2 regions of the Streptomyces sp. NPDC037242 genome follow, and region 1 is predicted to be linked to the other one. Evidence: riboswitches for the same ligand, from Rfam matches in the RefSeq annotation. Region 1 holds a riboswitch; the other holds the start of a gene.
What was found. Region 1 has a riboswitch for S-adenosylmethionine ahead of thrC (threonine synthase). Riboswitches for the same ligand answer to the same signal wherever they lie in the genome.
Positions count from the first base shown of each region.

Region 1 (3,403 bases):
CATAGCCCCGCAAACACCCCATACGGCACTTGCATGTTGACTCAATGTCAACCCTCACGCGACCCGCTCATATGCGGCGGGCAAGAACAGCGGAGGGGACTTCCCCAACCCTACCGCGCCCAACCAAGCAGAATTGCCCCCTCCGCTTATTAGCGGAGGGGGCAATTCTAGGTTTTACGTGTCAGCCGGGTTCCGGCCGACCGGGATCAGCCGCCCGCGACGGCCGGAATGATCGAGATGCCGGCGCCTTCCGGCGTCGCCGTCTGCAGCCCGCCCTCAAAGCGCACGTCGTCGTCGTTGACGTAGACGTTCACGAAGCGGCGCAGCTTGCCCTGGTCGTCCAGGACGCGCGCGGCGATGCCCGGGTGGCTCTTCTCCAGGGACTCGATGACCTCGGCGAGGGTCGCGCCGTCGGCGGGGACCTCGGCCTTGCCGCCGGTGTAGGTGCGCAGGATGGTGGGGATGCGGACGTTGACGCTCATGGCGCTTCTGCCTTTCCGGTGTGCAGGGAGAGAGGATCAGACCAGGCCGGCGGCGCGGAACGCGTCCAGGCTCGGGCGGATGGTGGCGGTCTGGCCGCTGTCCGCGGCCACCGCCTCCAGGGTCTTGAGGCCGTCGCCGGTGTTCAGGACCACGGTGGTGAGCGCCGGGTCGAGCTGCCCGTTCTCGATGAGCTTCTTCGTCACGCCGACGGTCACGCCGCCCGCGGTCTCGGCGAAGATGCCCTCGGTCTGCGCCAGGATCTTGATGGCCTCGACGACCTGCTCGTCGTTGACGTCCTCGACGTAGCCGCCGGTACGGCGGGCGATGTCCAGGACGTACGGGCCGTCCGCCGGGTTGCCGATGGCCAGCGACTTGGCGATGGTGTTCGGCTTCTGCGGGCGGACCACCTCGTGACCGGCCTTGAAGGCGGTGGACACCGGGGAGCAGCCCTCGGCCTGGGCACCGAAGATCTTGTACGGCTTGTCCTCGACCAGGCCGAGCTTGATCAGCTCCTGGAGGCCCTTGTCGATCTTCGTCAGCTGCGAGCCGGACGCGATCGGGATCACGATCTGGTCGGGCAGCTGCCAGCCGAGCTGCTCGCAGATCTCGTACGCCAGGGTCTTGGAGCCCTCGCCGTAGTACGGGCGCAGGTTGACGTTGACGAAGCCCCAGCCCTCGCCCAGCGGGTCACCGATGAGCTCCGAGCAGAAGCGGTTGACGTCGTCGTAGTTGCCCTCGATGCCGACCAGGTCGCCGCCGTACACACCGGCCATGACGACCTTGCCCTGCTCCAGGTCGTGCGGGATGAACACGCACGAGCGGAATCCGGCCCGGGCGGCCGCGGCGCCGACGGCGCCGGCCAGGTTGCCCGTGGAGGAGCAGGACAGGGTGGTGAAGCCGAAGGCGCGGGCGGCCTCGACGGCGATGGCCACGACGCGGTCCTTGAAGGAGTGCGTCGGGTTGCCGGAGTCGTCCTTGACGTAGAGCTTGCCGGTGACGCCGAGCTCCTTGGCCAGGTTGGCCGCGTCCACGAGCTTGGTGAAGCCGGGGTTCAGGCTCGGCTTGGAGGCCACGTCCGCGGGGACGGGCAGCAGCGGCGCGTAGCGCCAGATGTTCTGGGGGCCGGCCTCGATCGCCGCGCGCAGCGCCTCGGGGTCACCGAGGGGGAGGTCGTAGGCGACTTCCAGCGGTCCGAAACACTCGGCGCAGGCGAAGATCGGACCGAGCTCGAAGCGGGTTCCGCACTCGCGGCAGGAAAGGCCGGTGGCAGGTCCGAGATCGACAGAGGTGGCAACAGTCTGTGCAGCCATGATGGCGAGGCCCTTTCTCCTCATCTTCCCCATGGCGCACTTCGCCATGAGACGGAATTGGCACCTTCCCTAGCCGGGGACCTCGCGGGAGTGCGCAAATACGCATCGCGAGAACCGACTGGAGGGTTGCCGGGGCTTCAACGGGCCGTGTCCCTCTGCCCCTCTGGATGAGCGGTATGGCACCGGCACACGCGTTCCATGGCGCGCCGGTGCGTTTGTACGCGGGGACCCCCGGCATGCGGTGGACCTTCGCGTTGTTCAAGACTGTAACCGAAGGTCCGGGCGGTTGAGACAGCCGTCCGAACCGCGAGATGGATCACATTTCGGTCGAAACCACGGATGAACCAAGGAGTGCAGAAGGTGCTGGAAGAGGTGGAGCGCTGGCTGGCAGACCGCTCCTGGTCCGCCGCCGACCGACCGCTCGACCAGCTGCTTTCCGCCAAGCGGGCAGCGGGGACCACGGTCAGCGTGGTGCTGCCCGCGCTCGACGAGGAGGCGACGGTCGGCGACATCGTCGAGGTGATCCGGCGCGATCTGATCGAGGGACTGCCCGTCCCCCTGGTGGACGAGCTCGTCGTGATCGACTCGGGCTCCACCGACCGCACCGCGGAGGTCGCCGCGAAGGCCGGCGCCCGGGTGGTGCACCGCGACGAGATCCTGCCGCGGATCCCGCCCCTGCACGGCAAGGGCGAGGTGCTGTGGCGCTCGCTGCTGGCCACCACCGGCGACATCGTGTGCTTCGTCGACGCCGACCTGCGCGACTTCTCCGCCGCCTTCGTGTCCGGGATCGTGGGGCCGCTGCTGACCGATCCGGACGTGCAGTTCGTCAAGGCGATGTACGACCGCCCGCTCGGCGACGCCCCCGGCCAGGGCGGGCGGGTCACCGAGCTGGTGGCGCGCCCGCTGCTCAACCTGCACTGGCCGAGACTCGCCGGCTTCGTCCAGCCCCTGGGCGGTGAGTACGCCGTACGCCGCTCCCTGCTGGAGCGGCTGCCCTTCCCCGTGGGGTACGGCGTCGAGCTGGGCCTGCTGGTGGACGCGCTGCACACGGTCGGGCTCGACGCGCTGGCCCAGGTGGACGTGGGGGTGCGCCTGCACCGCCACCAGGACGGCCAGGCGCTGGGCCGGATGGCCGCGGCGATCTACCGCACCGCCCAGCTGCGGCTCTCGCGCGGGCACCTCGTACGGCCGGAGCTGACGCAGTTCGAGCGCGGCCCGGACGGCTTCGTCCCGCACACGTACGCGGTGGACACCGAGGAGCGGCCGCCGATGCGCGACATCGAGGAGTACGCGCGCCGTCGTGTGGCGTAACCGGGGAAAGCGCCCGGGAGGAACTGACGTTTGAGCGGGCACGGGCCGGGCTAGGTTCGCCGCATGGCTTCTCAGGTACTCGTCGCCGCCAACCGCGGCCCGCTCTCGTACGCCCTCGCCGCCGACGGCACGCTCAGTGCCCGGCGCGGCGGGGGCGGACTCGTCTCCGGCCTCTCGGCGGCCCTGGCCGAGCAGCCGGAGGCGCTGTGGATCTGCGCCGCGCTGTCGGACGCGGACCGGGAGGCGGTGCGCAGAGGCGTGGCCGAGCCGGGGGTCCGGATGCTGGACGTCGATCCCGC
Region 1 is NZ_JBVJUY010000004.1:105,482-108,884, reverse strand. It holds gene ACZ7GJ_RS07320 (MoaD/ThiS family protein) at 207-482, opposite strand; gene thrC (threonine synthase) at 519-1,793, opposite strand; SAM riboswitch class I at 1,811-1,967, opposite strand; gene ACZ7GJ_RS07310 (glucosyl-3-phosphoglycerate synthase) at 2,154-3,104, shown strand; gene ACZ7GJ_RS07305 (alpha,alpha-trehalose-phosphate synthase (UDP-forming)) at 3,168-3,403, shown strand, end outside.

Region 2 (3,403 bases), on a different contig from region 1:
GCCCTCTTCGGTGCGGTACTGCCACTTGGCACCGTCCTGGACGAGCTCGCGCACGGCGCGGACGAAGCGCTCGACGTGCTCGTCGGGCGTGCCCGCGCCGAAGCTGACGCGGATGGCGTTCAGGGAGCGCTCGCCCGGGGCGGCCTCCGGGGCCCCGCACTCGCCCTGGGCCTGCGGCTCGCTGCCCAGCAGGGTGCGGACCAGCGGGTGGGCGCAGAACAGCCCGTCGCGCACGCCGATCCCGTACTCGGCCGACAGCGCGGCGGCGAAGTGCGAGCTGTTCCAGCCGTCGACGACGAAGGAGATGACGCCGACGCGCGGGGCGTCGTCGCCGAACAGGGAGAGGATCCGGACCGCCGGGACCTCTGCCAGGCCCTCGCGGACCTTGGCGATGAGCTGCTGCTCGCGGGAGACCAGGGTGTCGAAGCCGGCCTCGGTGAGCGCCTTGCACGCGGAGGCGATCGAGTACACGCCGATGACGTTCGGGGAGCCGGCCTCGTGCCGCGCGGCGGTGGTGTGCCACTCGACGTCCACCCCGCCGTCCTCGCGGCGGGCGACCTTGCGGGAGGCTCCGCCGCCGGCCAGGTAGGGCTCGGCCTGCTGGAGCCAGTCCGCACGGCCGGCCAGCACGCCCGAGCCGAAGGGGGCGTACAGCTTGTGCCCGGAGAAGGCGACCCAGTCCACGTCGAGGTCCTGCACCGAGACGGGGTGGTGCGGGGCCAGCTGGGCGGCGTCCAGGACGATGCGCGCGCCGTGGGCGTGCGCCGCGGCGGCGAGCTCCTTCACCGGCCACAGCTCACCGGTGACGTTGGACGCGCCGGTCACGCAGACCAGCGCCGGGCCGTAGGGCTCTCGGTCGGCGAGCGCCCGCTCCAGGGTGGCGACGGCCTCGTCCGGGGTGCGGGGGGCGTTGAGGTAGGTGACCTGCGCGTTCGTCCAGGGCAGCAGCGAGGCGTGGTGCTCGGTCTCGAAGACGAAGACCTGGCAGCCGGCCGGGAGCACGGCGGCGAGGAGGTTCAGGGAGTCGGTGGTGGACCGGGTGAAGACCACCTGGTCGGCGGGCCGGCAGTCGAGGAACCCGGCGACCGTGGCCCGGCTCTGCTCGAAGAGGTCGGTGGAGAGCTGCGAGAGGTAGCCGGCGCCGCGGTGCACGCTGCCGTAGTACGGGGCGTACGCGGCGACGTCGTCCCAGACGCGCTGCAGGGCCGGGGCGCTGGCCGCGTAGTCGAGGGCGGCGTAGGTGACCTCGCCGCCGGTGACGAGCGGGACGGTGACGTCACGGCCGAGGACCGGCAGCGGCGCCGCGCAGGCGGGGTCGGCCTCGGCGGCGACGACGGAGCTGGTGGCGGCGTTCAGGAATGCGGACATGGCGGTATCTCCCGGCAGGCAGGGCTGAATGGCTTCGAAAGTGCCCGTACGCGGGTACGGCGCTACGGCCGTCCGGGGTACGGGAAAGTCCTCGGAAACGAACGGGGGTACACGAAAGTGACCCTGTTCCGAGGGTTGAAGTGGGGGCGGAGTCGCCCTATCGCATTCGCTTGCTCACGGAAAGAACTCCTCGAGAGACCAGGACCCCTGGTGTCGAGGGATCCGCGCTTGCCGTAGACCTCGCTGCCTACGACCTGGTCATCACCCGGGGCACCCCGCCACGGAAGGAGGGTTGCCGGACAGCAAGCCGGGGCCAAAACGCTGTCACTCGTGACCTGCTGAGCATCCTGCCACAAGATCCCCCCGGCGCAAGACCCCGGTCCACATTCCGGACCGGGATCTTGGCCGAAAATGATCAGCGGTTACTGGCCTGCACCCATCGGGTGAGCGCCGCCTGGGCCGCGCCCGAGTCGATGGCCTCGGCCGCCCGGGCCATGCCGGCCCGCAGTTCCTCCTCCAGCGTGCCCGTACCGGGGTCCAGGGCCACCAGCGCGGCCGCCGAGTTCAGCAGCACGGCGTCGCGGACCGGGCCCGTCTCGCCGGCCAGCAGTCGGCGGGCGACGTCCGCGTTGTACGAGGGGTCCCCGCCCTCCAGCGCGGAGACGTCGACCAGCGAGATGCCCACGTCACGGGGGTCGAAGGTCTGCTCCGCGACCTTGCCGTCGCGGACCCACCACACCCGCGAGGTCGCGGTCGTGGTCAGCTCGTCCAGGCCGTCGTCGCCGCGGAAGACCAGCGCGGAGGAGCCCCGTTCGGCCAGCACGCCCGCCATGATGGGCGCGATCCGGGCGTCGGCCACACCGGTCGCCTGCGCCCGCACACGGGCCGGATTGGTCAGCGGGCCGAGGAAGTTGAAGGTGGTGCGGATGCCCAGCTCCTTGCGGGCCGCCGCCACGTGGCGCAGCGCCGGGTGGAACTTGACGGCGAAGCAGAAGGTGATCCCGGCCTCCTCCACGACCTCCACCACCCGCTGCGGGGTGAGGTCGAGGTTCACCCCGAGCTTCTCCAGGACGTCCGAGGAGCCGCTCGCGGAGGACGCGGCCCGGTTGCCGTGCTTGACCACCTTGGCACCAGTACCGGCCACCACGACGGCCGACATCGTGGAGATGTTCACCGTCTTGGCCCCGTCGCCGCCGGTGCCGACGATGTCCACCGTCCGGCCCGGCACCTGGATCAGGTTGGCGTGTTCGTACATGGTGCGCACCAGGCCGGTGATCTCCGCGACCGTCTCGCCCTTGGCCCGCAGCGCGACCACGAAGCCGGCGATCTGGGCGTCGGTGGCCTCCCCGCGCATGATCCGGTCCATGGCCCAGGCCGTGTCGTCGGCGTGCAGGTCCTGGCCGCTCAGCAGGGCGTCGAGGACGCCCGGCCAGCCACGGGCCGCCACGCTGTCGCCGCCTGCCGGGGTCACAACGTTCATGGTCCGCTCCTGCTGCTGGTGGGCCGCCCCCGTGCTAGCCGCCCGCGTCGATAGGGAAGGGTCTCAGCCTATCCAGCGCAGGTGAACGGCAAAGAGCCCCGTCCAATGATTGGACGGGGCTCTCGCCGTGGCGACACCAGGACTGACCTAAATCAGTCCCTCATGCGGTCAAGCCGTGCGGGGATCAGTGGTGGCCGTGGCCGCTCTGGATCTCCTTGTACTCCTCCACCGTGGGCTTCGGAATCTGGTTGTCCTCGCCGAAGTAGCCCTTGCTCAGCTTCGCGCGGAGCTTCTCGGTGAGCTTCACCTTGCGCTCGACACCGTTCTCGTCGACCGTCGGGCCGATCTCGACCGGCTTGTACTGCTCGTACGAGGTGAGCGTGTGCAGCTTGCCCTGCGAGAGCGGCTCGTGGATCTCGACGAACTCACCGTGCGGCAGGCGCTTGATGATGCCGGTCTCGCGACCGTGCAGCACCTTGTCCCGGTCCCGGCGCTGGAGGCCGAGGCAGATCCGCTTGGTGACGATGAACGCGATGACCGGAAGGACGAAGAATC
Region 2 is NZ_JBVJUY010000013.1:124,453-127,855, reverse strand. It holds gene ACZ7GJ_RS17795 (aminotransferase class V-fold PLP-dependent enzyme) at 1-1,368, opposite strand, end outside; SAM riboswitch class IV at 1,588-1,704, opposite strand; gene trpD (anthranilate phosphoribosyltransferase) at 1,784-2,848, opposite strand; gene qcrB (cytochrome bc1 complex cytochrome b subunit) at 3,033-3,403, opposite strand, start outside.
Region 2: linked by a shared signal. The riboswitch ahead of ACZ7GJ_RS17795 (aminotransferase class V-fold PLP-dependent enzyme) and the one ahead of thrC (threonine synthase) in region 1 are both predicted to bind S-adenosylmethionine.